2 regions of the Bilifractor sp. HCP3S3_D3 genome follow, and region 1 is predicted to be linked to the other one. Evidence: predicted binding sites of a transcription regulator. Region 1 holds the regulator's gene; the other holds the start of a gene.
The links. Region 1 encodes NrdR, which represses ribonucleotide reductase genes. Its sites were predicted from a motif close to CACAANATNTTGTG; they were not measured.
Positions count from the first base shown of each region.

Region 2: a site for NrdR is predicted at 6,536-6,549, ahead of nrdD (anaerobic ribonucleoside-triphosphate reductase). Genes of this name have one in related genera too.

Region 1 is NZ_JBQHWP010000005.1:77,090-93,254, forward strand. Features, by position in the region: gene ACTNDI_RS04350 (DUF6937 domain-containing protein) at 1-698, shown strand, start outside; gene ACTNDI_RS04355 (glycoside-pentoside-hexuronide (GPH):cation symporter) at 719-2,095, shown strand; gene ACTNDI_RS04360 (alpha-galactosidase) at 2,277-4,694, shown strand; gene galT (UDP-glucose--hexose-1-phosphate uridylyltransferase) at 4,914-6,452, shown strand; gene ACTNDI_RS04370 (flavin reductase family protein) at 6,613-7,314, shown strand; tRNA gene ACTNDI_RS04375 (tRNA-Leu) at 7,526-7,609, shown strand; gene ACTNDI_RS04380 (carbamoyl phosphate synthase small subunit) at 8,097-9,254, shown strand; gene carB (carbamoyl-phosphate synthase large subunit) at 9,254-12,478, shown strand; gene ACTNDI_RS04390 (undecaprenyl-diphosphate phosphatase) at 12,593-13,489, shown strand; gene ACTNDI_RS04395 (COG2426 family protein) at 13,721-14,200, shown strand; gene nrdR (transcriptional regulator NrdR) at 14,487-14,936, shown strand; gene ACTNDI_RS04405 (transposase) at 14,993-15,511, shown strand; gene ACTNDI_RS04410 (aminotransferase class I/II-fold pyridoxal phosphate-dependent enzyme) at 15,767-16,165, shown strand, end outside.
Region 2 is NZ_JBQHWP010000011.1:52,880-69,044, forward strand. Features, by position in the region: gene ACTNDI_RS08105 (hypothetical protein) at 1-388, shown strand, start outside; gene rsmA (16S rRNA (adenine(1518)-N(6)/adenine(1519)-N(6))-dimethyltransferase RsmA) at 619-1,560, shown strand; gene ACTNDI_RS08115 (ferritin family protein) at 1,757-2,335, opposite strand; gene ACTNDI_RS08120 (Fur family transcriptional regulator) at 2,457-2,915, opposite strand; gene nrdG (anaerobic ribonucleoside-triphosphate reductase activating protein) at 3,175-3,699, opposite strand; gene nrdD (anaerobic ribonucleoside-triphosphate reductase) at 4,214-6,448, opposite strand; gene proS (proline--tRNA ligase) at 6,920-8,359, opposite strand; gene ACTNDI_RS08140 (CCA tRNA nucleotidyltransferase) at 8,621-9,967, shown strand; gene ACTNDI_RS08145 (HU family DNA-binding protein) at 10,224-10,562, shown strand; gene ACTNDI_RS08150 (hypothetical protein) at 10,834-11,472, opposite strand; partial or broken gene ACTNDI_RS08155 (MATE family efflux transporter) at 11,745-12,074, shown strand; gene ACTNDI_RS08160 (clostripain-related cysteine peptidase) at 12,375-14,462, shown strand; gene ACTNDI_RS08165 (RNA-binding S4 domain-containing protein) at 15,057-15,296, shown strand; gene ACTNDI_RS08170 (FtsB family cell division protein) at 15,607-16,017, shown strand.

The DNA.
Region 1 (16,165 bases):
ATTATGTGGATGATGAGCTTGTACGGAATATTGAAGAGGACTGCGCCGCAAGAATCCGCAGAAAGGACGATGGCAGGCCGATGAGGTTCCTTTTGACAATCGGAGGAGCGGGCGCCCAGAAGGAGATTTTTGCCGGAATCATCCGGCACCTGCTTCCGGTGATCCGAAAGAAGAAGGCGGCGCTTTTTATCAATGTCGGAGACTACCGGAATGTATGGGAGGAGCTGTGTGGCGAAGTGAGCGGGCTCGCGCAGGTCTCGGAGGAACATTTCAACAACTGGAAGGAAACAGAGAAATTTGCGTCGACAGCTCTTTCGGATGATGCGATCGGGGGTGTCCACGCTTTCTGGCATGAAAATATTTTTGAGGCGGTGTACTGTACCAACCTTCTGATGAGAAGCTGTGATGTTCTGGTCACAAAGCCGAGCGAGCTCTCCTTCTATCCGGTGCCGAAGCTGTTCATCCGCAGAATCGGGGGACATGAAAAATGGGGCGCCATCCACTCTGCGGAGATCGGAGACGGAACACTCGAATGCCGGGATCTTCCGCATATTCTTCAGATGACAGATCTTTTCCTGGAGGATGATGTGCTTCTGAAGGATATGTGCACGAATATCATCGCGAATAAGAAGACGGGGATCTATGACGGCGCGTACCGGGCAGTCAGAACGGCTGTGAATCTGAAGCGTGGAATTTGAAAAAGAAATGGGGGTTTGAAATGAAACTGACGATACGTAACAAAGCGGCATTCTGCTTCGGCGCTTTTGGCAAGGATATCGTATATATGCTGGTGAACAGCTATCTGCTCTACTATTACAATGTTGTGCTCGGGATCAGCAGTGCGTTCATCGGAGCGGTTCTTATGGGCGCCAGAATCTTTGACGCGCTGAACGATCCGATCATGGGAATCGTGGTTGCAAAGACGAGAACGAGATGGGGGCGTTTCCGCCCCTGGATTCTGTCCGGAACGGTACTGAACGCGCTGACCGTCTATGCGCTTTTCGCAGTGCCGGACAGCATGAAGCCGGGCTCGATGAAGATCTGGCTGACGCTGATTTACCTCGCCTGGGGCGTCACATACACACTGATGGATATTCCTTTCTGGTCCATGATTCCGGCGATCACAGAGCCGGGTAAGGACAGGGAGCAGCTTTCTTCCCTTGCGAGATCAAGCTCAGGAATCGGTGACGCGATTCCTACCGTTCTCACAATGATCGTGGTGCCGGTGCTGTCCGGGACGACGGCGCTTGCGGGATACCGGATCGGCTTCCGCTATTGGGCACTCATTATCGCAGTGGTATTTCTGGTATCAGAGATCGTATTTGTGAAAAATGTTCCGGAGAAAAAACCGGAGGAGATGAAATCTGCTTCGATTGGCGAAATGTTTGGATCCCTCTTCCGCAACGACCAGGCGCTCTGTGTCGTAGCGGCGGTGATTCTGGTCTATCTGGCACTCGATATCGTTGGAAATCTGATCCTGTATTTCTTCCAGTTCGACCTTGGAAACACCGATGTATACAGTATATTCACGGCCGGATGTTTTCTCGCACAGGTGATTTTCATGATGCTTGTTCCGGTTTTCCGCAGAAAGATGGAAAAACTGAAACTCTTTTCCGTTACGATTGTGCTTCAGATCGCCGGCTTCCTGATACTGCTTGCCTTTGCGTTCAGCGGGATTTATAAAGGGTCATGGATTGTTCTGCTTGTTCCGGGCATTCTGGTCTATGCATCTTACGGTGTGCTGAATGTAATGCTGACCATCTTCCTGTCAGACGCCGTAGACTACGGTGAGGCGAAAAATGGAAAACGGGAGGAATCCGTAATTTTCTCTATGCAGACCTTCACGGTGAAGCTGGCATCGGGTATTGCGGCATTTATTTCAGGGCTGGCCATTGAGTGGATCGGACTTGACACGGAGGCAGCCGCGCAGAGCGCAGCGACCCTCGGAGGGCTCCGGCTGTGGATGACGGTTCCATCGGCACTTCTTCTTGTCGTTGCCTTTTTGCTGTTCCGGGGCTTCTACAGGCTGAGTGACAAAAAAATGGCGGAGGTGATGAGCACGCTCCGCAAACAGAAGCAGGAAAATTTAAGATAGCTGTGTTTCGTTCAGAAAAGCGGAACAAAAGGGCTGCCGCCTGCACGAATAAGAATGTGCGGCGGTGGTCTTTTTTTACATCGTTTTGCAACATAATTACATTGAAGGATATGCTGAGATCATAGATAATAATAGATAAAAGACCCTGCACCTGTCTGTATATTTATGAGAGGAAATGCTGATGATCAGAAAGATAAAGAACGTATTCATGCTCGGAACACTAAAGACAACTTATGTTTTTCAGGCCCTGCCCAGCGGACACCTGGAACATCTGTATTACGGCCCCTCACTGGGGGATTTTTCAGAGAAGACAGATGAGGAGCTGCTGCAGGATGCGAAATGTCTGGAAGAGAAAAGGGCATTTCCGGCAGGCAATATGATCTCTTACGATCAGGAGCATATGGATCTCACCCTGGAGGATCTGCGTCTGGAGATGTCATCTCTCGGGAAGGGAGATATCCGGGAACCGTTTCTGGAGATCACGCATGCCGACGGAAGCGTGACTTCGGACTTTCTGTTTGAGGAAGCGAGGATTACCGACGAAAAACCGGAATTTCACACGCTTCCGGGCTCATTGTTCGGAAGCCGGGAGGGGCAGGAGCAGAAGTGTACGGAGAATTTCTGCGGCAGGCGTTATTCCCATCTGATTCTTACGCTGAAGGATGCGTCATACGATCTGCGTCTTGAGCTTCATTACTATGTATTTGAAGACTGTGATGTTATCACGAGATCGAGCCGGATCGTTAACGACAGCGATGAGGCAGTGGTTCTGAATCGTCTGATGAGCATGCAGCTTGATTTTGAGGACAGCGGATATATCATGAGCACTTTCCATGGCGCATGGGCGAGGGAAATGTACCGGTCAGACGTGCCGGTTGTCTCCGGAAAAATCGTGAATTCTTCCAATGCCGGTTCTTCTTCCAACCGCAGCAACCCGTTTGTGATGCTGCACAGAGAAGACACGACGGAATCCTCGGGTTTGTGCTACGGGCTGAATCTGATTTACAGCGGCAATCATTATGAAGCGGCGGAAGTAAACTCCTTTGGAAAGACCCGGTTTGTGTCGGGAATCAATCCGCAGAATTTTTCGTTCATCCTCTCACCGGGAGATGAGTTCGAGGCGCCTGAGGCGGTGATGACCTGTTCGGACGAGGGATACACAGGTATGAGCCTTTCCATGCATCATTTTGTCCGCGAACATATCAGCCGCGGAGTTTGGAAGCATAGGGCGAGACCGGTCCTTTTGAACAGCTGGGAGGCTTCCTACTTCAAGATCAATGAGAATCGTCTGCTTCGTCTGGCAAAGGCTGGCAAGGACGTCGGAATCGAGCTTTTTGTCATGGATGACGGCTGGTTTGGAGAAAGGAACGGAGATGACTGCTCTCTTGGAGACTGGGACGTGAACAGATCCAAGCTTCCGGGAGGCCTGAAGCAGATATCGGAAAAAATGGAGGAGCTCGGGCTTCGGTTCGGAATCTGGGTGGAGCCGGAGATGATCAGCCGCAGGAGCCGGCTCTACGAGGCACATCCGGACTGGGCGATGCAGATACCGGGAAAGCCGCATTCGGAGGGGAGAAATCAGATGGTTCTTGACCTGGCGAATCCGGAGGTGGTCGATTATCTGATCGCAAAGATGAGCGAGGTATTCTCTTCCGGCAAGATATCCTATGTGAAGTGGGACATGAACCGCATCATGTCTGACGTCTATTCACCCGCTCTTCCGCCGGAGCGTCAGGGAGAGACCGCTCACCGGTATATCTGTGGATTTTACCGTCTGGCAAAGGCTCTCACGGAGAAATTCCCGGAGATTCTCTTCGAGGGATGTGCCGCGGGAGGATGCCGGTTTGATCTCGGCGCACTCTGTTACTTCCCGCAGATCTGGGCGAGCGACGACACGGATCCAGTCATGCGGACGAGAATTCAGCAGGGCTACAGCTATGGATATCCGGCTTCCGTGATGACTGCACATGTTTCCGCAAGTCCGAATCATCAGACACTGCGCGAGACTCCGCTCGACACCAGGTTCAACGTCGCCGCCTTCGGTACACTCGGATATGAGCTCAACCTGAATGACCTGGGGAAGAAGGAACTGGATGAAATCCGGAAACAGATCGCGCTTTATAAGGAATGGCGCGAAGTCTTTCAGTTCGGTGATTTTTACCGCGGACGGTTTGACAATATCGTTGAGTGGACGGTCGTTTCTGCAGACCGGAAACGGGGCGTCGGCATGATGTTTCAGAAGCTGACGGAGGCAAATCATCCGTTTGAAATGTATCGCGCGAGAGGACTGAACGAAAGAAGCCGGTATCATTTCTACAATATCGCGAAACGCCATGATATCCGGGATTTCGGAGATCTGATCAATACTGCGGCACCGGTGCACGTGCGTCAGGGATCGGTTCTTCAGAACATGATCGCCCGATTTGTCACCATGCCCGGTGAGCAGGAGGAGATCGAGACGAACGGCGCCGTACTGATGAAGGCCGGTGTGAAGCTTCAGGGCGCCTACTGCGGAACCGGATACAACGAGAATACAAGATATTTTGCCGACTTTAACTCCAGAATGTATTTCATGGAAGAGGAACAAACGTCCAGATAATCGGAAACGGAAATAAATACAATCTGTGGCAATTAAGAATAAAGTCGATATATGTGACCGGAAGGAAGACGAGAATCAATGTTTCAGGCAGAAGATGCATATACATGTGAAGAATGATGGCGAGGTTAGTATGCGATTCGGTCTGCCCGGGGCAGCAGATGCGTATATATACGAAGAATGATCGGAACAGCAGGAAATGCCTGCAGAACGGAGGAAGATATGAGTGATGTTGACAATGCAATAACGCGGCTGGCAGGATATGGATTATACACCGGCCTGATTGAAGAGGATGATATCATTTACACGGTAAATCAGATTCTGATGAACCTCGAAAGGGACAGCTATGAGGGCAGCCGGGAAGAGGTGATCGCCTATGCGTCTACTCTGAATGAGGAGCGGATTGCAGCGGGAACAGAGCTCGAGGAGACGCTGAAGGAGCTGACCGACGACGCGGTGTCGAGGGGAATTACCGGAGGGGACAGCATCGTCTATCGCGATCTATTTGATACCCGTCTGATGGGATGCCTGACGCCGAGACCTTCTGAAGTGATCCGCAGATTCCGGAAGCTGTATGAGGATTCACCGGTCAAGGCGACAGACTGGTGCTATGATTTTTCCAGAAATACGGATTACATTCGCAGATATCGTATCGCGAAGGATATGAAGTGGAAGGTTCCAACGGAGTACGGAGATCTGGATATTACGATCAACCTCTCCAAACCGGAAAAAGATCCGAAGGCGATTGCGGCGGCGAAAAATGCGAAGCAGTCAGGCTATCCGAAATGCCAGCTCTGCAGGGAGAACGAGGGATACGCCGGAAGACCGGATCATCCCGCCAGAGAAAATCACAGGGTCATTCCGGTAACCATACAGAATTCGGACTGGTGCTTCCAGTATTCCCCGTATGTGTATTATAATGAACACTGTATTGTATTTAACTCCCGGCACATTCCGATGAAGATTGAGCATGCGACCTTCTGCAAGCTCTTCGATTTTGTGAAGATGTTCCCGCACTACTTTGTCGGCTCGAATGCAGATCTTCCGATCGTAGGAGGATCCATTCTGAGTCATGATCATTTTCAGGGCGGCCATTATGAATTCGCGATGGCGAAGGCACCGGTAGAACGAAGCTTTTCCGTGGCCGGATTTGAGGATGTGAAGTCGGGAATTGTGAAATGGCCGATGTCCTGTATTCGGCTCTCCGGTCCGGACACCGAACGCATCATTGCGCTCGCGGACAGAATCCTGACCGCATGGAGAGGATATACGGATGAAAAAGTCTTTATCTACGCAGAGACAGACGGGACGCCTCACAACACGATCACGCCGATTGCGAGAAAACGGGGAGAGGATTACGAGCTGGATCTGGTCCTCCGGAACAACATCACCACAAAGGAGCACCCGCTCGGCGTCTTCCATCCGCATGCGGAGCTTCATCATATCAAGAAGGAAAATATCGGTCTGATCGAGGTTATGGGTCTCGCTGTGCTTCCCGCAAGATTGAAGAAGGAGATGGCAGATCTCAGGAAAGCAATACTTGAAGGAAGAAATATCCGCGCAGATGAGGAGCTGTCAAAGCATGCAGACTGGGCGGAACAGATCATGAAGCGTCACAGCACGGTCAATGAGACGAATATCGACGACATTCTGAAGGAAGAAATCGGAAAGGTGTTCATGCTTGTTCTGGAAGATGCCGGTGTATTCAAGCGAACAGCGGAAGGACAGGAGGCATTTGACCGGTTTATTCAGGCGCTGTAAGAGGCCGGGAAACAGACGATTCCAAGACGATCCGAGAAGCTGTTTCCGCATTCTCATCCAGGAGGGTTTTGGCTGGGGTGCGTCTCTTCGAGAATCCGGTAGAGGATAAGAGGCATCTGTAAAGGATAGAAGCATCTGTAAAAGTTAAGAGGTATCTGTCATGAGTGAAAAAATTGTATTTGAAAAGCCCGGCAATTTTCTGTATCCCGTGCCTGCTGTCATGATCAGTATAGCCGGCGAAGTGTCGGGAGAAACAGACCGGCATTATCGGGATAAATCAGATATAGCCTCTTACGATGCGGCTGGAATTCCGAATATTATAACCGTCGCCTGGGCCGGAACCGTGTGTTCCGACCCTCCGATGCTGTCGATATCCGTGCGGCGCAGCCGGTATTCCTGGCATCTTCTCAAGGAACACGGGGAGTTTGTCGTAAACCTGACCACAGACCGGCTGGTAAGGGCGGCTGATTTCTGCGGCGTCAGATCCGGGAGAGATTTGAATAAGTTCGAAGCCTGCAACCTTACTGCGGGCAGAGGAATCCGGGTACAGGCGCCGGTCATTGAGGAATCTCCGGTCAATATCGAGTGCCGGGTAAAACAGGTTCTGGAGCTTGGAACCCATGATATGTTCCTCGCTGAAGTTGTCTGTATCCAGGCAGACAGCCGGTATATGGATGAAAAAGGCAGTTTCCATCTGGAGAAAACCGGACTCACCGCCTACTCGCACGGGAAATACTACGAGCTTGGGAGAGAGCTGGGAAGCTTCGGGTACTCGGTCAGGAAGAAGACAGTCAGAAAGAGGACAAAGAAAATGCGGAAGGCAGATCAGCGGAAGGCAAATCAGCGGAACGTCAGTCAGTAAAGTAAAAAGTTAAAAGATAAAAATGGTAAAGATTCAGCACTCTAATCCCGGGTGCCTGCGTTTTTCGAGATGTGATGAATAGTTACAAAAAAATTTTAAAATACAGTTACAAAAAAATTTTAAAATACAGTTGACAATCGAAAGAAGGTCTGATAAGATAAACATCGTTGTGAGCGACAGAAAACGCACACGACATTGAATATCAGCAGATGCAGGAATGGCGGAATTGGCAGACGCGCAGGCTTCAGGTGCCTGTGGTAGCAATACTGTGCGGGTTCAAGTCCCGCTTCCTGCACTTTCTTTTTGCCCGAAAACAGGAAATGAAAGATGAGGCCGGTCATAAATTGATGCCAGTTACTTTGATCACAGAAGAATGAACAGAAGAGCCACAGGAGCACATATTCGTGTTCCCGTGGCTTTTCTTTTGCGGAAATCCCTGCGGTTCGTTTTTTTGAGATTGGAGGAATGTCATGTGTCCGGCACCATGTGTCCGGGACCATGCGTCCGGTACGACCGGTCAAGATGAATGTCAGACGTCCATGAATTTCTCAATTTCGCAATTTTAAGAGGAAAGATATGGAAACCTGTGCTATAATCGGGCAGAAGAACTATGCAGCGAGACAACAGGCGTTATGCCGGTGATCTCTCGTATCGCTGCGCTCGCCGCAAAAGGCCGCAGTGCGGCCATCGGCGGCAGGCTGTCCGCGTAAGGAAAAGGCTTATGCCCCGCAGGCGGAGCGTTACATACTGTAGAGGCTACGGATTGAACAAGGAGCACGCAAATGAAAGCTTATTTGATTCTAGAAGATGGGCATGTATTTACAGGGAAAAGTATAGGATCCAGAAAGACTGTCATAAGCGAGATCGTCTTCAATACATCTATGACCGGTTATGAAGAGGTTCTGACTGACCCGTCTTACTCGGGACAGGCTGTCTGCATGACATATCCGCTGATCGGAAATTACGGGATCTGCTACCGGGATCAGGAGTCTCTGAGACCCTATATGGATGGATTTATCGTTCATGAATTATCAAGGGTCCCCAGCAATTTCCGGGAAGAAGACACCATTCAGGCATTTCTGAAGCGCTACAATGTCCCCGGGATCGAAGGCATTGATACCCGTGCTCTGACGAAGATCCTTCGTGAGTCCGGCACGATGAATGGAATGATCACCACAGACCCCGATGTTGTTCCGGAGGAGGTTCTTCCACAGATCCGGGCATACAGAACCGGAAATGAGGTGGAAGAGGTTACCTGTACAGAAAAGGAGTTCTGGCCGGCGACGGATACCGTTGTTGGAGGAATTACCAGCCCTGCCTATAAGGACGCGGATCCAGAAGCTCCGGTAAGCGGAAAACGCACCGGACGCACCTATAAGGTTGCGCTGATGGATTTCGGTGTGAAGTACAATATCATCCGTTCTCTGAATCAGAGAGGCTGTGATGTCACGGTGTATCCTGCCTGGACTAAGGCGGAAGAGGTTCTGGCCGGTCATCCGGACGGAATTATGCTGACAAACGGTCCCGGAGATCCCAAGGACTGTCCGGATGAGATCCGTGAGGTCCGGAAGCTTTACGAGTCGGATGTGCCGATCTACGCGATCTGCATGGGCCATCAGCTGATGGCGCTTGCTGCCGGCTTCAACACAAAGAAGATGAAATACGGACACAGGGGAGGAAATCACCCCGTGAAGGATCTGGAAACCGGGCGGGTCTATATTACCTCGCAGAACCACGGCTATGTCGTCGATACGGACACGGTGGATCCGGAGATTGCGGAGCCGGCCTATGTGAATGTAAATGACAGAACGAATGAGGGCCTTCGCTACAAGGGCAAGAACATTTTCACGACGCAGTTCCATCCCGAGGCATGCCCCGGCCCGCAGGATTCCGCGTATCTGTTTGACAAGTTTATCAGAATGATGGGAGGTGACCAGTAATGTCCAGGGATATGAGTATAAAGAAGGTACTGGTAATTGGCTCCGGCCCTATCGTTATCGGACAGGCTGCGGAGTTTGACTATGCGGGTACACAGTGCTGCCGTTCTCTGAAGGAGGAGGGTGTCGAGGTTGTGCTTCTGAACTCCAACCCGGCTACCATCATGACGGACGGAGATATCGCGGACAAGGTGTACATTGAGCCGCTGACCGTTGAGGTAGTGGAACAGCTGATCCTGAAGGAAAAACCGGACAGTGTTCTTCCGACCATGGGAGGCCAGGCAGGACTGAACCTTGCCATGGAGCTGGAAGATCGTGGCTTTCTGAAGGAAAACCATGTCCGTCTGATCGGTACCACCTCTCTGACGATCAAGAAGGCGGAAGACCGTCAGATGTTTAAGGACACGATGGAAAAAATCGGCGAGCCGGTAGCGGCCTCAGAGGTCGTTCACAGCCTGGAGCATGGCATCCGGTTTGCGGAGAAAATCGGTTATCCTGTAGTGCTGCGTCCCGCGTATACGCTCGGAGGATCGGGCGGCGGAATTGCTCACGATGAGAATGAGCTGCGTGAGATTCTGGCTAACGGACTCCGGCTGTCCCGCGTGCACGAGGTGCTTGTTGAGCGCTACATCGGCGGATGGAAGGAGATCGAATATGAGGTGATGCGCGATTCCGCGGGAAACGTCATCACGGTCTGCAACATGGAGAACATTGATCCCGTCGGTGTTCACACCGGCGATTCCATTGTCGTTGCTCCTTCACAGACGCTCGGCGACAAGGAGTATCAGATGCTCCGTACCTCTGCGCTGAACATCATAACCGAGCTGGGAATCACCGGAGGCTGCAACGTGCAGTACGCCCTGAACCCGGACAGCTTCGAGTATTGTGTCATCGAGGTAAATCCACGTGTGAGCCGTTCCTCCGCGCTTGCTTCAAAGGCAACCGGCTATCCGATCGCGAAGGTCGCGGCGAAGATCGCCCTCGGCTATACCCTGGATGAAATTCCGAACGCCATCACGAAGAAAACTTTCGCAAGCTTCGAGCCGATGCTTGACTACTGCGTTGTCAAGATCCCGCGGCTTCCGTTTGACAAGTTCATCACGGCAAAGCGTACGCTGACGACACAGATGAAGGCAACCGGCGAGGTCATGAGTATCTGCACGAATTTCGAGGGAGCACTGATGAAGGCAATCCGTTCCCTGGAACAGCATGTGGATTCTCTCATGAGTTACGATTTCACCGGCCTTTCGGAGGATCAGCTGATCCACGATCTGTCGATCATCGATGATATGCGGATCTGGAGAATCGCGGAGGCAGTAAGGCGGGGCGTACCGTATGACCGCATTCACTCCATTACAAAGATTGATATCTGGTTTATTGACAAGATTGCCAGACTCGTAGAGATGGAGAACACTTTGAAGAGCGGCAGGCTGGACGTGGAGACCCTGCGTGAGGCAAAGCGGATGGAGTTCCCGGATTACCTGATCGCGAAGCTGAACGGATCTGTTTCCGAAGCAGAAGTTAAGGAGATGCGCAAAAAGGCGGGAATTACCGCCGCATACAAAATGGTTGATACCTGCGCCGCGGAATTTTCCGCGGAGACTCCTTACTTCTACTCCGTTTACGGCGGTGAGAATGAGGCGGTTTCCAGCGGAGACAGAAAGAAGGTTCTCGTACTCGGTTCCGGACCGATCCGAATCGGCCAGGGAATTGAGTTTGATTTCTGTTCTGTCCACGCCACCTGGGCGTTTGAAAAGGAAGGCTATGAAACCATCATCATCAACAACAACCCGGAGACCGTTTCCACTGACTTCGATATCGCGGACAAGCTCTATTTTGAGCCGCTTACACCTGAAGATGTGGAAAACGTTGTAAACGTCGAGCATCCGGACGGAGCGGTTGTGCAGTTCGGCGGTCAAACGGCCATCAAGCTCACAGAGGCGCTGATGAAGATGGGAGTCCCGATTCTCGGCACCTCCGCCTCTGATGTAGATGCTGCGGAAGACAGGGAGCGGTTCGATCAGATCCTTCGGCAGACCGGCATTCCGAGAGCTTCGGGCGGCACGGTATTTACTGCGGAAGAGGGAGTCAAGGTCGCCAACGAGCTCGGCTATCCTGTTCTTGTGCGTCCTTCCTATGTACTGGGAGGACAGGGCATGCAGATTGCGATCAGCGACGATGATATCCGTGAGTACATCGGTGTTATCAACCGCTATACGCAGGAGCATCCGATTCTGGTCGATAAATATCTGGCGGGAACAGAAATCGAGGTCGACGCGGTCTGCGACGGCGAGGATATCCTGATCCCGGGCATCATGCAGCATATCGAGCGGGCAGGCATTCACTCCGGAGACAGTATCTCTGTGTATCCGGCAAAAGATCTTTCGGCAGAGATCAAGAAGAAGATTGAAACCGACACCCGGAAGCTCGCGAATGCCCTTCACGTTCTCGGAATGATCAACATCCAGTTTATTGTTTACAAGAACGAGGTATATGTGATTGAGGTAAATCCGAGATCCTCCCGCACGGTTCCTTATATCAGCAAGGTCACAGGTATTCCGATCGTACCGCTCGCGGCGCAGGTGATTCTCGGCCACAAGATCCGGGAGCTCGGATATGAGCCTGGTCTTCAGCCGGAGGCGGATTATATGGCAATCAAGATGCCCGTCTTCTCCTTCGAAAAAATCCGGGACGCGGACATCAGCCTCGGACCGGAGATGAAATCCACAGGAGAATGTCTGGGCATCGCGAAGTCCTTCAACGAAGCTCTTTACAAGGCATTCATCGGTGCAGGCGTCCGTCTGCCGAAATACAAGAACATGATCGTCACCGTCCGCGACAGCGAGAAGGAAGAGATCACTCCGATCATCAAGAGATTTGAAAATCTCGGATATAAGATTTTCTCAACCCGGGGAACTGCGAAATACCTGACAGAACATGGAGTTCATGCAGTTCCGGTTAATAAAATCGAACAGCCGAGTCCGAACCTCATGGATCTGATTCTCGGACATAAGATTGATCTGGTCATCGATATACCGGAACAGGGCGCGGAGCACTCCAGAGACGGATTTGTCATCCGCAGAAATGCCATCGAAACCGGCGTAAATGTCATCACCGCAGTAGATACGGCAAGAGCGCTGGCGACATCTCTGGAGAATACGGATATCAAGACGCTCGATCTGATCGATATCGCAAAGATTCTGAAACGAGGAAACAGAAACAAATAAGAGTCAGAGGACAATCCGGTTTTTACTGAAGATGTAAAGACCGGATTCCTTTGTCTTATGGCAGTGTCCGCGTTTTCGACGAATTTATACAATAAGAGTAAGGAAAAGGAAAAAATGTTTATTACACTGTTAAAAACGATTATACTGGGTATCGTGGAGGGAATTACTGAGTGGCTCCCGATCAGCAGTACCGGTCACCTGATTATCTTCCAGAAGATTCTGAATCTCGGAATGAGCAAGTCCTTTGTCAGTATGTTCGATGTCGTCATTCAGCTTGGCGCGATCATGGCTGTCGTTGTAATCTATTTTAAAAAACTTTGGCCCTTCCACACATCGAAGAATGCTCCGTCGAAGACGCAGTTTTCCAGTCCGCAGACAGAAGGCGCTGCGGGAAGCTTTCAGAAATTTGCGGATCGGTACATCTACATGGACAGGATCGTGCTCTGGCTGAAGATCATTGTCTCGGTAATACCCGCGATCATCATCGGGTTTCCTCTGAATGACTGGATGGATGAGCATCTGTACAACCCGCAGGTGGTATCCGCGATGTTGATTATCTACGGTGTTCTGTTCATCCTCATCGAAAACCGCAACAAAAATAAGGAACCGAGAGTATCGAAAATCAGCCGGATTTCTTTCAAAGATGCCCTGTTTATCGGAATCTTTCAGTGCCTGGCTATGGTACCCGGAACATCGCGCTCCGGCGCCACAATCATTGGGGGCATTCTGATCGGACTGTCCAGAACGACTGCGGCGGAATACACCTTCTATCTGGCCATTCCGACGATGCTTGGCGCTTCCGTGCTGAAGCTCGCGAAGTTTGGACTCGCCTTTACGGCGATGGAAGCTGCGGTGCTCCTGCTCGGCTGTGTCGTTTCCTTTGTGGTATCGATTTTTGTCATCAAATTCCTGATGAATTACATCCGCAGACATGACTTTAAGGTGTTCGGCTGGTATCGGATTGTACTGGGCGCCATAGTGATTCTTCTCGGAATTGCAGGTGTCATCTGATGTTTGAAGGAATTTAAAAGGAGACACGGATAGCCATGCGCGTCTCTGGAAAAAATAACAGATACTCATAAGGAGTCCGGAAAAAGACAAAGCTATACATACGGATCGGGAAAATGTACCACAGACAGTAATACGGATTTAGGGGAAAAAAGAAGATCCTTATTCATCCGGATCCGGGGAAAAAGAGACAAAGTATAGAATGCAGAAAGATTTTGCGTACAGGAGAAAGCAATGTTCCGAAAATATCTCATTACTTTTATCATCTCAATGGTTCCGATCGTTGAACTCAGAGGAGCAATCCCCGTCGCCGCAAAGATGGGCGTTCCGCTCCTTCATGCGTATATCATCGCGGTGATTGGAAATATGGTTCCGGTTCCTTTCATTTATTTCTTTGCAAGGAAGATTTTGGAATGGGGCGCGGATAAGAAATACATCGGTAAATTTTTCACCTTTTGCCTGGAGAAAGGGAAAAAAGGCGGTGAAAAGCTGAAGGAAAAAGCAGGAAAGGGTCTGTTCGCCGCGCTTTTTATCTTCGTTGGCATTCCGCTACCGGGAACCGGCGCGTGGACCGGCACACTGGCTGCGAGCCTTCTGGACATGGGATTCAAGGAGAGCGTTGTGGCCGTAATGCTCGGTGTTCTGCTTGCCGGAATCATCATGGGGCTGGCGTCGGCAGGTGTTCTCGGAGCGGCAGGGCTTATCGCGGGATGATATGAGACGGGCGTAACTCTTGCGGAGTGGCCGTACGTACGCGGAGCGGCAGGATTTATTGCGGGATGATATGAGTCAGGCAGGACAAGGTTATCTCTGACGTGCCAGATGTGAAGAAATGGGAACGATATGTAATTGTCTGTCGTTCTTCCGGATTGGCATCATTCCTGCAGCGGATAAATGGGAACAGTGAAACAACCAGGGTGAAATTGCGTCACAAATTGGATATGCTTCGGATTGCCTGTGCTGTGCACTTTCGCAATCCCGGATTTTTGAGGGAATACAGATGAAATGTCCATATTGTAATCAGGATAACACAAGAGTCATTGATTCCAGACCAGTGGAGGAGGATAATTCCATCCGGCGCAGAAGGGTCTGCGATCATTGCGGCAAGCGGTTTACCACCTATGAAAAAATTGAAAACATTCCGGTCATGGTGATCAAGAAGGACATGACGCGGGAACGTTACGACCGGAACAAGCTGTACAACGGCATCATGCTCGCCTGCAGAAAACGGATGGTCTCTGTCAAGCAGATGAATGACATTGTAGATCAGGTAGAAAATGAGATTTACAGCCGTGAGGACAAGGAAATCTCAAGCCACGAGATCGGAACCATGGTCATGGAAAGACTGAAGAATCTGGATCCTGTGGCATATGTAAGGTTTGCGTCCGTATATCGTGAATTCAAGGATGTGAACACCTTTATGGAAGAACTCAAGAAACTGCTGAAGTAACGCGGGAACAGTTCTGGACCTGTTTCTCTGCGATCGAAAACGAAAGGCCCGAAGACATGGCATTTGTACAAAATACATATCAGCAGCTCTCGTTTGTCGATTCCCTGAATCATCTGAGTGAACGGGAGAAGAAGCTGCTGGATCGTTCCTGGGCAAAACCGTTCGGGGATGATATTTTTCCAAAAATCGATGAACGAAAATTTGCGGATTTCTACAGTGACAGGAGCCCGAGACCGAATACCCCGGTCAATATCGTGCTGGGAGGCATGCTGCTGGAGGAACTGCTGGACATGACCGATGATGAGATGATTGAGACGCTGAATTTTGATATAAGATTTCAGTACGCCCTGCACACGACGGTTTATGACAGCCAGCCGTTCAGCACCAATACATTCCGGCGGTTCCGGGCCAGAAATGAGGCAAACACGGAAAAAACAGGTGAGGATCTTCTCGGCACATATATGAAGGAGCTGATCTCACTTGTGGTGAACAGTCCGGACCCGAGGCTTAATCCACTTCTGAGACGGATCCGGGAAAAGAAGCGGGCAGCAGGCGGAGCACCACAACGTGTATAAGGTGCGCGTTGCAAGAATTGAGTGTAAATGTTACAATATATTCTGATTGAAATTGAAAATGACGGGAATTAGCGCCACAATATATAGAATGACATGAGATATATAAAGACAGTTGCTCCGTTGCTTCACAACCCGTGCAGCTGCTACATGTGACCGGCTTTGCCGGTCTGTCGCGGCGTTTGCCCCACCGTTTCATACTATGTATGAGCGGATGTGGCTGACTGCCCGTACATATTCATCTGGGGAGGTACAGTTATGAGACAGTTCAATAAATCATCAAAGCTGGATAATGTGTTATATGATGTCCGCGGCCCGGTTGTTGCAGAGGCGGCCCGCATGGAGGAGGACGGAAAGAAGATCCTGAAGCTGAATATCGGCAACCCGGCGACCTTCGGCTTTACAGCTCCGGATGAGGTGATCCACGATATGATGAGCAACCTCGCAGACTGTGAGGGATATTCTGACTCAAGAGGCCTTTTTTCCGCGAGAAAAGCGATCATGCAGTACTGTCAGCTGAAGAAAATTCCGAACGTTGAAATCAAGAACATTTACACCGGCAACGGTGTCAGCGAACTGATCAATCTGGCTCTTCAGGCACTTCTGGAGGATGGAGATGAGATTCTGATTCCGGCTCCGGATTATCCGCTGTGGACA
Region 2 (16,165 bases), on a different contig from region 1:
CCAGGCTATGGAATTCCGGACGGACTGCATGATCACAATCATCGAGGATGAGAAGGTGGCGATGCGTGCATTTCTTAAGAAATATCCGCGTTTTGCCGCGAAGTTCGACCGAGTCATCTCTATTCCTGTCTTCACAAACGATGAATTGATCACATTCGCCAGAACCTATGCGACAGAAAATGGTTATAAGATCGACGACATGGCGATCCTTGCGCTTTACACCATGATCGGCAATATGCAGACAGAGGAAGAGCCTGTGACCATTTCGATCGTGAAGGACATGATTGACAAGGCGATCAGCCGCTCCTCGGCGAAGCGCCGCAGAAGCAGGAAAAACAAAAAGGATAAATGGCTTGTGCTTCAGGAGAAGGATTTCAATCTTACCTGAACAGGCAGAGAATCTCTGGCCGCACCGGAAACGAAGCCGGCGCGGCCAGCTTCATAAATCCGTCGGCGCCTGCTTGCGGAGCAGGGACAGCAGAACCAGGGATCTCAGAACCGGAGACCGCAGAACTGGAGACCACAGAACCGGAGATCGCAGAACCGGAGACCACAGAACCGGAGACAACACGACCAGAGACAGCGTCATGCTGTATTTTTTTTCAGGGGACAGAGGAATTGAGTGAATCAAGAAAAGAGCCCTGGCTCGGTACGCCGGCCAGAACAATTGAAATATTGCAGAAGTACGGCTTTCGATTTCAGAAGAAATACGGTCAGAACTTTCTGATCGATCCCCACGTGCTGGAGAAGATAATTCGTGCTGCAGGGATCGGACGGGATGACTGTGTGGTGGAGATCGGACCGGGAATTGGAACACTCACCCAGTACCTTGCCTATGCTTCACGTGAGGTGTATGCGGTGGAAATCGACCGCAATCTGATACCGATCCTGGAGGACACACTTTCGGACTGGGACAATGTGACGGTTATCAATCAGGACATTCTCACAATTGATCTGAACCGCTTTGTGGAGGAGCACAACGGCGGAAGACCGGTTAAGGTTGTGGCAAACCTTCCATATTACATCACGACCCCTATTTTGATGGAGCTTCTTGAGAAGAAGGTTCCGCTGGAGTCCGTGACTGTCATGGTCCAGAAGGAGGTCGCGGAACGGATGCAGGCATCCCCTGGAACAAAGGATTACGGGGCTCTGTCGCTGGCAGTTCAGTATTACTCCAGACCTGAAATTGTGGCAAATGTGCCTCCGAACTGCTTCATGCCAAGGCCGAACGTAGGAAGCGCGGTGATCCGTCTGACCGGCAGGTCAGCGGAAGAAAGGGTTCAGGTGCAAGATGAAGGACTGATGTTCCGTCTGATCCGTGCCTCCTTCGCGCAGCGGAGAAAAACGCTTTTCAACGGACTGAGAAACAGCCGTGAGCTTGATTTTTCCAGAGAACAGATTGAATCTGCCATGGAGAAATGCGGGCTTTCGGAGAACATCCGGGGCGAGGCACTGGATCTGAAGCAATTTGCGGATCTTGCGGACGCATTGTCCGGCAAGGAGGACACTGCGGATTATGTGGATTCCTCGTCGGGAGTAAAGCATACTCCGGTTACATGACAAATATTTTTCAGGCTATGCAGTCTTCAGCAACAAAACTGCTATATCCCTGAAGATGGGTAAATCTCTGGCTGCCTGGCACCCTTTGGCAGAATACCATATTTCCGAATACAAAAAACTCCCCGGCATCAGCTGTTCGCTGCCTTGACAGCGTTCAGATGTGATGCCGGGGAGTTTATATATCAGTTTTCTCGGATTATTCTCCGAAATATCTCTTCAGAAGTCCCTCGAATGCCTTGCCATGTCTTGCCTCATCACGAGCCATCTCATGAACAGTGTCATGGATTGCGTCCAGATTCTCAGCCTTTGCTCTCTTTGCAAGCTCGAACTTTCCTTCGGTTGCGCCATACTCAGCCTCTACACGAAGCTCAAGGTTCTTCTTTGTGCTTGTGGTTACAACCTCGCCAAGGAGCTCAGCGAACTTGGAAGCATGCTCTGCCTCTTCATGAGCAGCCTTCTCATAGTACAGACCGATTTCCGGATATCCCTCGCGGAATGCTACACGGGCCATTGCCAGATACATTCCAACCTCAGAGCACTCACCTTCGAAATTAGCCTTCAGGCCTTCCTTGATATCTTCCGGAACGTCAGCGGCAATGCCTACTACATGCTCGGCAGCCCATGTGCGCTCAGCAGTCTCATCGATCTTTACAAATTTGGATTTCGGCTGTTTGCAGGTCGGGCACTTCCAATCAGCAGGAAGATCCTCGAACTTTACGCCTTCAACCTCTTCATCATAGATGTGTCCACATACTGTACATTTCCATTTAGCCATTTGAGTTACCACCTTTCTTAAAGAAAAATTGTGCTGTCGTTTTACCTCCTCAGGGTAATCGGACAAAAACCATCATAACCAACTGAAACAATTACACAACAAATCTTATTGGAGTGACAGCTTATGCTGTGGGCTGAATCCCGACGGGGTGCTGCGTCTCAGAAGAATATTCTTCTTCAGACAGGTTCATCGCTTCCTTTTTCTTGCAGTCTGCGCAGATCCCGTAGAAAACAATACTGCAGCTTTCAATTTCGCCGTCAAAGCGGCGGGCTGCTTCCTCCTTGAACCGTTCCGTATCCACAAAATCCATATCTGTCATAGCTCCGCACCTGCGGCAGATAAAGTGATCGTGCGGAAGGACGTTTCCGTCGAACCGGTCCGCGACACCGTCTGCGGCAAGCTTCTGGATTTTGCCAAGATCAGATAAAAGGGAGAGGTTACGGTATACAGTTCCAAGACTGATATTCGGAAATTCCTTCCGTATATCCGCAAAAATCATATCCGCTGTGGGGTGATCCTTGCGATTCTGGAGATTATTGTAGATAGCTTCCCTCTGGCGGCTGTGTTTCAATACTGCCATGCCTTTATCCTTTCTTTAAAATAATAATGAGAACGATTACTGTTTATAGTATAGGCCTGACCTCCCTTGTTGTCAACAGGTAATTCAAAAAAGTTTTCTTTTTCTTTTCTTTTTTTTGGGGGCTTATACCAGGCAGTGATGCTTTAAAAGCTTTGCCCTGGTATAAGCCCCAAAAAGATGATTTAAAAGCTTTGTCCTGGATGATAAAAGTCTGGGAAAAAAGTCAGGCTTACCTGGTGCGAGTGGGCGGTGATAAGGATCATTTCTTAAGATTGTGCTTCCGTTCCTCAGGAGCCTTGTACCCATGCAGGCCGATGAGCCGCTGGTTGCGGCTTCCGCGGAAGAGAAGGGTGACGTCCTTCTGCGCTTCAATGAACTCACCGTCGACGATGAGGTCGATGTAGGAGAGCATCTCGTCCGTGACATCGGTGTATACTTTGCCGCCCTCCATCAGATCGACATCATAGGTGTAGCCGGTGTAGCACCAGATATCCTTGGAGGGGTATGTCTCACGGATCCGCTTCAGAAGTCCGACAAGGACCTTCTGGTTCTCCGGTTCAAAGGGTTCGCCGCCCAGAAGCGTGAAACCCTGGATATAATCCGGTCTGAGAGCCTTCAGAATATCTTCTGTGGTTTCTTCGGTAAAAGGCGTTCCATAATTGAAATCCCAGGTCATGGAATTAAAACAGCCCTTGCAGTGGTGCCTGCAGCCTGAGACGAAGAGGCTGACTCTGACGCCCGGGCCATCCGCTATGTCAAACTCCTTGATGTTCGCGTAATTCATAGACACAATCCTTTCGTAAATACTTGTTCAGTTTCTTTAAAAAACATTTTTGACACCTGATGAATTGTTTGACGGATTAACTTTTGCATTATTTTTTCAGACGAAAAAATATACTGCAGAAAGAAACTGTCACATGCCGCCACAAGCTCCGGCAACTCCGGATCATCCCGCGATCACCTGCTTTATGATGCGCGATGCAAAAGAAACCGCCGCACCGGCCGCTTCCATGATTCCGTGTGTCGCCTGGTCCGCTCTGGTGTTCCGGATGACGGAGTCGGGCAGTAGATGCTGCCGGAGACACATGCGGGAGACATATATTCATGGAAGGTGGCTGGTGTGGCGGTCTCAATCAATTCGTAGCTTATACCTGTCAGCGGCACGGAAGCTGTGAGGCAGCTCTCGTGCCACGGGGACATATACCGTGCGAAGCACGGAGCAATCCGCAGCATATACAGTGTGTGGCACGGCCTATCGTATGAGGTTTACTGTATATTACAGCGCTAAAGAACACAGATTATAGATGAAGGACTCTGTCCTTGATTTCCTGTGTGCGGCCCTGGTTCCAGAACTGGGTTCCGATGTATCCGCAGGTGCGGCGCGCGACGGACATCTTGCTCTGATCGGTGTTTCCGCAGTTCGGGCATACCCAGATCAGTTTTCCGTGCTTGTCCTCCTTGATCTGGATCTCTCCGTCATAACCGCAGACCTCGCAGTAATCGCTCTTGGTGTTCAGCTCAGCGTACATGATGTTGTCGTAGATGAACTGCATCACCGAGATTACGGCGGGGATATTGTCCTGCATGTTCGGAACTTCGACATAACTGATGGCTCCGCCCGGGGAAAGCTTCTGGAAATCGGCCTCGAACTTAAGCTTCTGGAAGGCATCGATCTTCTCGCGGACGTTGACATGGTAGCTGTTCGTGATGTAGTTGTGGTCGGTGACATCCTTTATCACGCCGAAGCGCTTCTGCAGGCACTTCGCGAATTTGTATGTGGTGGATTCCATCGGGGTTCCGTACAGGGAGTAGCTGATATGCTCCGCGGCACGCCACTCGGCGCACTTGTCGTTCAGGTGCTGCATAACCTTGAGGGCGAACGGTTTTGCCTCAGGGTCGGTGTGGCTCTTTCCGGTCATGTATACGCACATCTCATAGAGACCCGCATATCCGAGACTGATGGTGGAGTAGTTGTTGTACAGGAGCTTGTCGATGGTTTCGCCCTTCTTCAGTCTCGCGAGCGCGCCATACTGCCAGAGGATCGGGGCAACATCGGAAGGTGTCCCCAGAAGTCTCTCGTGGCGGCAGCGGAGAGCACGGTGGCAGAGCTCAAGTCTCTCATCAAGGATCTCCCAGAACTTGTCCATGTCCTTCTTGGAGGAGCAGGCCACATCGACAAGATTGATGGTAACGACGCCCTGGTTGAAACGTCCGTAGTACTTGTGCTTTCCGTCGATGTGATTTCTGGATCCGGACTTGTTGTCGTTGTCGCAGAGACCTTCCGGTACACTTTCGTTGTCCGGTGTGAGGAAGCTTCTGCATCCCATGCAGGGATATACATCGCCGTTTTTGTATTCCTTCATCTTCTTGGCGGAGATGTAGTCGGGAACCATGCGCTTTGCGGTGCATTTCGCCGCAAGCTCGGTGAGATAGTAGTACTTTGAGTCGGGATGGATATTGTCCTCGTCCAGAACGTAGATCAGCTTCGGGAAAGCAGGGGTGATCCATACACCCTTCTCGTTCTTGACACCCTGCATTCTCTGAACCAGAACCTCACGGATGATGGCGGCGAGATCGGTTCTCGTCTGTCCGTCCGGAACCTCATCCAGATACATGAACATGGTTACGAAGGGAGCCTGTCCGTTGCAGGTCATCAGAGTGATGAGCTGGTACTGGATGGTCTGGATGCCGCTCTTGATTTCTTCCGCAAGGCGGCGCTCAGTGATGAGGTTGATAATCTTCTCATCCATGTCCTCTCCGCATTCCTGACGCTCGGCGATGACCTCCTTGCGGATCTTCTGCCGGCTGATGTCCACGAAGGGCGCGAGGTGGGCGAGGGTAAAGGACTGACCGCCGTACTGGTTGGATGCAACCTGAGCGACAATCTGTGTGGTGACATTGCAGGCGGTGAAGAAGCTGTGGGGCTTTTCAATCAGGGTCTCACTGATGACGGTTCCGTTCTGCAGCATGTCCTCCAGGTTGATCAGGTCGCAGTTGTGCTCCTTTTGCGCGTAGTAATCGGAGTCATGGAAGTGAATGATTCCGGCTTCATGGGCCTGCACAATATCTTCCGGAAGGAGAATACGCTTTGTCAGATCCTTGCTGACCTCTCCGGCCATGTAGTCACGCTGGGTGGAGTTGATGACAGGGTTCTTGTTGGAATTCTCCTGCTTCACCTCTTCATTGTTCTGCTCGATCAGCGAGAGAATACCATCGTCCGTGGTGTTTGATTTTCTCGCGAGCGTCCTCTTATAACGGTAGCGGACATACTTCTGCGCAACCTCAAAGCCGCGCATCTCCATGATTCCGGTCTCTACCATGTCCTGGATATCCTCGACGTTGACCGCGTGAGGGGACTGGCTGACGCGGTCCGCGACATTGTCAGCGATCGCCTGAATCTGATACGGATTCATCTGATGAATCTTGTCGACTTCATTGTTGGCCTTTGCAATTGCGTTGCAGATCTTCGTAATGTCGAAGGTAACCTCTTCGCCATTTCGTTTGATGACATTTGTAGTAACTTTCTTTTCCATTTCTAATCCCCCTGGGTAGTGAAAAAACAGATTCTGGAACTCTGCCTGTTTGAATGTACTATATTTTGTTAAAAACAAAAAGTAGGGCACAACATCTTGTGTGCCCTACTATAATAACCTAACACTTGCAGAATGTGAAGGGGAAACTTGCGAAAAAAGTTCACAAGAAATCTCCGGTAAATTCAGCGTTTTTTAGTGTATAAGCTCTTCGAAAACGCAGAAGGGCTCGACGCACGCGAAGCGTGCGAAAGAGTCCGGATGCGATTTCGAAGGCAACAGGTATGAGGATGAAGCGCGAATGCGCGAAATCCGAATACCTGTTAGCGGCACGGAAGCTGCGGAGCAGCGAAGTGACGCGAAGCTTATACAGAGTAATAAAAGAGAGCTCTTCGAAAACGCAGAAAGGCACGACGCACGCGAAGCGTGCGAAAGAGTCCGGATGCGATTTCGAAGGCCATAACAATTATATTTTTAGTACGCTTTTGCCCAGATAACCTCATGCTTTGCCGGCTTTCCGCAGCATACACACCGGTCGCTGATCCTGATCTGCTTGAAGGGGATGCAACGGGAGGTAGCCGTGGTATCTGCCTTGATCTTGTTTTCGCAGGCTTCATCACCGCACCACATCGCTCTCACGAAGCCTGGCTTTTCTGCAACAGTTTTGCAGAAGGTGTCATAATCAGTCGCGTCATAGATATGGGTGTCCAGGTGCTCCTTTGCGCGGCGGAACATGTCAGTCTGAATGGTTTCAAGCAGAACGGGAACCTGCTGCGGGATCTCTTCGATCGGGACGATGGTCTTTTCGCGGGTGTCGCGGCGAACCAGAACAGCCTGACCCTTCTCGATGTCCTTCGGTCCGAGCTCGATACGGATCGGGATGCCGCGCATCTCCTGCTCGGAGAACTTCCAGCCGGGACTCTTCTCTGAATCATCGAGATTCACACGGACGCCGGCAGCGGCAAGCGCCGTTTTTACTTCGAGAGCCTTGTCCATGACGCCCTCGGCATCCTGGCGGATCGGAATGATCATGACCTGAACGGGAGCGATATGAGGAGGCAGTACGAGACCGCTGTTGTCGCCGTGTACCATGATCATGGCTCCGATGACACGGGTGGTCATTCCCCAGGAGGTCTGATGCACATACTTGAGGGTATTGTCCTTGTCGGTGAACTGTACGCCGTAAGCCTTTGCGAAGATGTCGTCAAAGTTGTGGCTGGTGCCGGACTGAAGGGCCTTTCCGTCGTGCATCATGGCTTCGACGGTGTAAGTGTGCTTTGCGCCTGCAAATTTCTCCTTCTCGGTTTTCTGTCCTTTAATTACAGGGATAGCCATATCCTGCTCCAGGAAATCGGCATAGACGTTCAGCATCTGAACGGTTCTCTCTTCCGATTCCTCTGCGGTTGCGTGAGCGGTATGACCCTCCTGCCACAGGAATTCACGGGAGCGGAGGAAGGGACGGGTTGTCTTCTCCCAACGCAGAACGGAACACCACTGGTTGTATAATTTTGGAAGATCTCTGTGGGAATGGATGTCTTTTGCATAAAAATCGCAGAACAGTGTCTCGGAAGTCGGGCGCACACAGAGACGCTCAGTCAGCTTCTCGGATCCGCCCTGGGTGATCCAAGCAACCTCCGGAGCGAAGCCTTTCACAAGCTCCGCCTCCTTGTTGAGAAGGCTTTCCGGGATCAGCATCGGCATATATACGTTCTGAACGCCGGTCGCTTTGAAGCGGGCGTCGAGATTATTCTGGATATTCTCCCAGATCGCATAGCCGGCGGGTTTAATCGCCATGCAGCCCTTTACGCTGGTGTATCCGATCAGATCGGCCTTGACGCAGACATCGGTATACCACTGCGCAAAATCGTCTTCCATCGACGTGATTTGCTCTACTAATTTCTTATCCTTTGCCATAGTGAACTCCTGATTATTTATCGATCATGTACATAACGGTACTTAATGTGGTTGCGGTTTCTTCGCGAACGCAATCAGCATAAATTCTAACCTCAATAGAAATGGTTGTCAAGGCTGACGGTACTGCTTCGCTTGACAGTCTCTTGACAGGCTGACGGTACCGCTTCGCTTGCATCAGGCTGTAAAACGGATTATTATGGTAGAAGTTCAGACGGAGAAGCTCCGGAAAACTGAAGTGAGAGTGGAAAGGTACTTTGTAGTATGAAGATAAGAATACCGGCGACTGTCCGCATGGTTCTGGACAGCCTGCATGCAAAGGGATATGAAGCTTATATCGTAGGCGGATGTGTGCGTGATTCCATTCTGGGAAGAAGGCCGGAGGACTGGGATATCACGACGTCGGCGCTCCCGGAGCAGGTGAAGCGGATTTTTGTGAAGACGGTGGATACCGGAATCGAGCATGGAACGGTGACGGTGCTTGTGGGCGGCAGAGCGCATGAGGTGACGACTTATCGGATTGACGGTACATATAAGGACAGCCGTCATCCGGAGAACGTTACCTTCACGGCGAGTCTGCCGGAGGACTTGAAGCGCCGCGATTTCACCATCAACGCGATGGCATACAATGAGGAAGAGGGTCTGATTGATCTCTACGGAGGAATGGATGACCTGCAGCGCAGGTGCATCCGCTGTGTAGGAAACCCGGAGGAACGCTTTTCAGAGGATGCTCTTCGGATTCTGCGCGCGGTTCGTTTTTCTGCGCAGCTGAATTTCGGAATTGATCCGGAGACGATCGCGGGAATTGTAAAGCTGGCTCCGAATCTGGCGAAGATCAGTGCAGAGCGCATCTGCGCGGAGCTCACAAAGCTGATTACGTCGGACCACCCGGAGTATCTGAAGGTGGCTTATCAGGCCGGGATCACTAGGATCATCCTTCCGGAATTTGATGAGATGATGCGAACGCCGCAGAACAATCCGCATCACATGTACAGTGTCGGCGAGCATACTCTCGTCTCCATGGCGGAGGTGAAGAACGACAGAATTCTGCGTTTCACGATGCTTCTTCATGACGTGGGAAAACCGGCATGCAGAACGACAGACGCGAATGGAATTGATCATTTCAAAGGGCACGGAGAGAAGGGCGCTGCCATGGCTGTGAAGATCATGCGGCGGCTGAAGATGGACAACGACACCATCCGCCAGGTGCGGACGCTCATCATCTATCATGACTGGAGAGTAAAGCCGGATGAGAAGCAGGTCCGTCATCTTATCAATAAGGTAGGGAAGGATCTTTTCCCGCTCTTCATCAGGGTACAGGACGCGGATACGATGGCGCAGAGCGAGTGGAAGCGCGAGGAGAAGCTTCGCCGTGTGATCGGGGTGGCTCAGGTAGGAGAGAGGATTATCAGCGAGAATCAGTGCGTGGATCTGAAAGGCCTGGCGATTAACGGCAGGGATCTGATCAACGCAGGAATTCCGAAGGGACCGGAGATCGGCGTCTGTCTCCAGAAGGCACTGGAGCTTGTGCTGGATGATCCGGAGAAGAACAACCGGGAATTTCTTTTCGGCTTCTGTACGGGCTCGTCTGAAGAACGGAGCAATCGGTAGCTTGTACAGCATGTGGCATGATGTATCGCATGGCGGTTTATTGTACTGAAAATGCAGGTGAGAGAGCGGGCGTGAGTTCAGACGATTTTCAAAAAATGCCCTGATCATGACGAGAAATTTAAATTCAGACAGAGATCGTGAATCCGTGCGCAGGAAAAATCCTGTGCAAATCGGGAAAAAACAAAAAGGCGGTTGTCAGAAGCCGGAGGATGGTATAAAGTAAACTCTTGAGGATGCTTGAAACACCTGGATTTTCTTGACAAATCAGGCGTCTGAGAGTATAAAAAGACCATATATTGTAAATTTTAGGAGGAAGTATTACATGAACAAAACCGAATTAGTGGCAGCAATCGCCGAGAAAACGGGACTTTCGAAAAAGGATTCTGAGAAAGCTCTTGGCGCATTCATTGATACTGTAGCAGAAGCGTTGAAGAACGGAGATAAAGTGCAGCTTGTCGGATTTGGAACCTTCGAAGTATCTGAGAGAGCGGCGCGCAGCGGAAGAAATCCGCAGACAGGTGAGACCATCGAGATTGCGGCATCCAAATCTCCGAAGTTCAAGGCAGGAAAAGCTCTGAAGGACATGATCAAATAACAGCAGCTGCTGAAGAACGGTTGTTTTTTGTAACCAAAAATTTTTTATAATGTTCATGAACATTATAATTTGGTTCGAATGATTTTTGGAAAATCGTAATTGGCTGAAAAGCAAAAAAACGGGAGCTGGATTTCATGATCCGGCTCCCGTTCCATAATTAATTTTGAAACACAACAGAAAAGGGCGTGTGAAAAAACGAAATGTTTTTTCACACGCCCTTTTTACAAAGTGTCTTCCTGGAGATGGTCAGACTCTGCAAAGAACTGGCTTTTTACTGACCATTTGCCGCAAGTAAACCAACTGCAGTGCCAAAGTAAGTGATGGTCTGATCTGCATCCAGGTACTCCGCAGTGTAGGTAGTGCCATTCTGATCATAGAAAGCAGCAGAGCCGTCGTCTCCCTCAACACATCCGATGCTGAAGCTATTACCGGTATATACATCTGTTCCGTCCAGTACCGTCCACGTAATTCCGTCATCGCCGGATTCCTTCTGGGTTGCAGTGTACTGTCCGCAGAGGACGTCTCCGGTACCATCTGTATCCACAGTGATAAGTGCTACATAATTATTTGCATCCGGTCCCTGGAACAGAGCGAATACAAGCTCATTTCCGTTGTCATCCTTTGCGTACAGGCCAGTCTGAATCATATCAGCAGTAATATCGCCAAGAGAGAAGGTACCGTCCGAGGAAGTGCTTGCAGTATCCACGGAAGCGCTTGCGGACGCAACGGAGTCACCGGAAACATCTTCATAGCTGCCGGAATCTGCATAGCTGCTTGCGTCTTCTGTATAGCTGCCGGAGCTTGCAGATGCGCTGGATGCGCTGGACGCATTGCTGCCGGACCCGCATCCGGCGAGTACGGAAACGGAAAGTACACCAGTTACAAGAATCGTGACAAGTTTGTTTTTCATAATTTCTCCTCCTGATATTGTGGGCTAATTCCCGGATTTATTAGATTTGCCGTGGGACGATGGCTTCAGGATCTGTCTCATTTCACCAAAAGCCTTATCATCTTTTTAGGGAAGAAAGATGATGTGTTGTCTGCAATATCTTTAAACACATTATGCATGAACAGCGGCGTGTGAAAAAGTACAGCTTATCGACAAAAAAAATCAAAATTGGTACTTGACAATAGAAAAGATGATAGAAAAGGCGATAAAAAAGGCAGGAGCTTGCCGGTGCAGACGGCGTTGCCGCTTATGGGGCAATCATGTATATGGCGTTTATTTTTGCGGCGATTCTGATGGGGTATGCAAATGGAAGCGCCCCGATTGTTTCCTATCAGTATGGCGCCCAGAACCAGGCAGAGCTGAAAAATCTATTCAGAAAGAGCCTGGTTATCATCGGCAGCATGGATCTGATCATGTTTCTTCTGGCAGAGCTGTGCGCGGATCCTGTGACATGGATCTTTGTAGGATACGATCCGGGGCTTCATGCCATGACCAGGGCGGTTTTGGCAGGAACTGCGCTGGTGGTTCTTGTCCGGGCGCGGTTTTGGGAAAAGAAATATTAAATCTAAAAATTACACAGCATAAAACGATTTGTGTCAAGAACCGATTTTGCCGACAGCCGCCGCTTTTCCGTACTGTACTCCGGGGCCGTATTCTGCGAAAATACAGATGTATTCAGGAGGGCGCTGTTCCCATCCTGATTTTCGGACAGCCGGGGAAGGCAGACGGGCGTGTCACAGCCGCCATTGCAACCACCAGTCAGGACTTTTTTGCCGCAAAGCGTGCTTATGAGCAGTACCTTTTTTCCATCGCGGACGGGTGGAAGGAGACATAAAGGGATTCTGCTAAAGGAGAGTCAGAACATGAAAAGAAGATACGCAGCTCTGCTTATGGCAGCTCTGCTTGCCGCCGGGACAGGACTTACCGGCTGCGGACAGGAAGAGAACAGGAGCGCTCAGGACGTACAGGGTTATTCTGACAATGTGGCTGCACAAGAAAACGGGGCAGCCGATGCATCGGAAGAAGACGGGACTGAGGCAGAATTCCAGGCGGGACAGGCCGGAAGCGACCAGCCCGGATGGACGCTGCTCCTGTATCTGTGCGGTTCCGACCTGGAGAGCCAGGGAGCCATGGCCTCCATGAACATCGAAGAAATGTGCAGCGCCTCTGTCCCGGATGATGTCAATGTCATTGTGGAGACAGGCGGATCCTCGGAATGGAACTGGGAGGGGATTGATGCGGATGAACTTGGCCGCTACGAGCTCCGGGACGGAAGTCTGAATGAGGTTGGCAGCGCGGAATCTGCGTCTATGGGCGACCCGTCCACACTGGCCGACTTTATCAGCTGGGGGGTATCGCAGTACCCGAGCGAGCATTACGGGCTGATCCTCTGGGATCATGGCGGCGGGAATGCGGAAGGCGTCTGCTATGACGAGCTCTATGAGAATGACAACCTGACGCTGGAGGAACTGGAGGCCGCTCTTGGGAGTGCTTCCTGTACCTTTGATTTTATCGGGTTTGACGCCTGTCTGATGGCTAGCCTGGAGACGGCCAAGGTCGTGGACGGCGCTGGCTATTATCTGGTTGCCTCGGAGGAGACAGAACCGGGGGAAGGATGGGATTACGCGGCCATCCTGAATGCACTGGACGAGAATTCCGCCTTAAAAGGCGATGAGCTGGGGAAAGTGATCTGCGATTCCTTTCTGGAAAAGTGCATCCGGCTGGACTGCGAAGATGAGGCAACGCTTTCCGTTGTCAATCTGTCAAAGATCAGCATGCTGGACAGCGCTTTTGATGACTACACCGGGGGAATGGCTCTTGCGGCAGGCGATGTCCGGACACTGAACGATGTGGCCGGGGCCGCGGACAGGACAGAGTCATATGGAGGAAACACGGAATCCGAGGGCTACTGTAACATGGTGGACATGGCGAATCTGGTGGAAAATACGCAGGATTATGTCCAGAGCGACGGAACAGAGCTCCTGTCTGCTGTGGAAGATGCCGTAGTGTACGAGACCCACGGACAGAGCCGTGAAAATTCCAACGGACTTTCCGTCTTTTATCCGATCAGCGTCACAGAGGAAGAGCTTTCCGGTTACGTGCAGAACTCGGACAATACCCCTTACCTGCAGTATATCGCGGCGGTGACAGATAATTATGATTCTGTTGACTGGACAGAAGCCTGGAGCGCCTATCAGTCTGCGGGACAGGACGCGGAAGGCACCGGGGATGAGCTGCAGAGCCAGCTGTCAGACCTGGTTCCGGTAACTGGCAGCGATTTCGATATTCAATATGAACAGAGCCTGGATGAAGACGGGTTTCTGAATCTTTCTATCACCTCCGGGCTGGATGCGGTGAAATCGGTACATTTTCTTCTGTGGTATGAGACAGACGGATCTGAGGACGGAGCAGCTTCCGAATTTGTCTATCTGGGAGAAGACAATGATATCGAGGCAGACTGGGAGAGCGGGCAGTTCCGTGATAACTTCCGGGGCACCTGGATGACCGTCGGGGGAGAACCGGTAAACGCAGAACTGATAGAAGAAACGGACAATTATAATCTTTATTCCATTCCGGCAGAAGTGAACGGGGAAGAAACCAACCTGCGCGCCGTCTATGATTTTACGGAGGAAGCTTATCGGGTACTGGGCACCTACGACGGTCTGGAAGAAGGCGGAGATTCCATGACAAGCAGGGGGATTCATCCGCTGGAGGAAGGAGATGAGGTTGTCTTCCTTCTTCCCACTTATGAAGCCGACACAGACGAGGAAATCTGGTATTACACCGATGCGGTGACATGGTCCGATGATGTTGTCATGGAGGATGAGGATCTGGGCGACGGTTTCTTCCTGTACATGTATGAAATCGAGGATATGTTCGGGACAGAATATGATACCGACCCGGTTGAGATGCAGGCAGACGGAGATACTATTATTCCTTATGAGAGCTAGGAGAAGCTTTTTCCAGGGGGGCGGCAAGTCTCTTCATCAGATGCATACAGGATGTAAAGCTTGACGGAAAGCTGAACAGCAGCAAAAAAGGCCAGGGATGCAGTAAAGCCCGTGTACTGGCCGCAGAGAACATCACTGGTGCCGTCTGCATCGAAGGTGAAAAGAGAGACATAATCATTTCCGTCCGGAGGCGAAGAAAACAAAAATGTTGATGTCTTGAATATTCAAAGCGAATCACGTATAATGCTCCCAATGAACAAAATAAAAATTGTTCTTTAACAACTTCATAGATGTATTTTTATCATAGGCCGGATAAAGTGCATCAATATATAATGTTCATTTCGCAATAAGCGAACATAATCACATAGAGTAACGATAATACGTCACTTTATGACGATGGAGCAAAAAGTTTGTGAATTTTTGGTTACACGGTTGCAGAGCGTTATACAGGTGAAATGACAGGGTGGGACTGCAGCATGGCTGATCCATGCAGCAGTCCCATCCTGTCGTTCGGGCAGTGCCTGCATGACTCTTTAATACGGGTTGAGTTTCTTTGAAAACGCAGCCGGATAGCAGAAGACAGAAAGGAATGCCATGAGATTAGACAAGTATCTGAAAGTGTCGAGACTGATCAAGCGGAGAACCGTCGCGAATGAAGCATGTGATGCGGGGCGTGTCCTGCTGAACGGGAAGACGGCAAGAGCGAGCGCAGAGGTAAAGGCTGGTGACAGAATCGATATTCTCTTCGGAGAGAAGACAGTTTCTGTGCGGGTGCTGAATGTCCAGGAGACCGTCCGCAAGGAGGACGCACAGTCGACCTATGAGTATGTCTGACAACAGTGTCCGCAGGAATCTGTCTTACGACTGTGTCCGCGGGAATCTTGCTTTTTCAAAAACGGACTGCTATACTTCGTATAAGCTCCTCGAAAATGCGGATGGCCTGCGGTGTGGGAAGTGTTAAACAGACTGCCCGCGGTTTTGGTAACTATCCCTGGTTTTGCGGTATGCAAGGCAGGCGAGGGAATGTTAAGCGGACCGCCTGGGGGTTTTAAGGGGAGCGGTATGATGAAAGCGGATATCATTCTGAAGTGACGCGAAAGCGGCACAAACGGGATACCATATATTTCTGTGACAGGGGACCAGAATGCGTCAGAATAAGAAAACAATGTTGTGTATCATTGCAGTGGTGATCGCGCTGATGATCGCACTGATGGCGGGAAGCGCCAGGCTCAGCAGCAGAATCGCCGAAGGCAATACACAGATAGAAGAGCTCAAGAAGGAGACTGCGGCAGAAGAGAAGCGCACGGAGGAAATCCGCAGCGAGTCGGAATATATACAGAGCGATTCTTACAAGGAACAGGTAGCGAAGGACAAGCTGGGGCTGATCAAGGATGGAGAGATCATCTTCCGGGAATCGGATACAGCCGGAACAAAGGGTGATACATCCGCTTCTTCAGATTCTTCTACGTCGTCATCTTCTGCATCTTCGGAAGAAAAGGAATCCGGGACAGAGAATGCCGGCGGAGATACAGCATACAGTGGTGCCGGAGACTGATGAAACAACCGGGAGCCATATCCGATTCTGAGGATATGGCTTTTTTCAGTGATGAAAAGAAGAAAGCCGGACATTACGGGATGCGATATCCGATTCTGAGGATATGTTTTTTTCAGTGATGAAAAGAAGAAAGGCGGATATTAGGGGA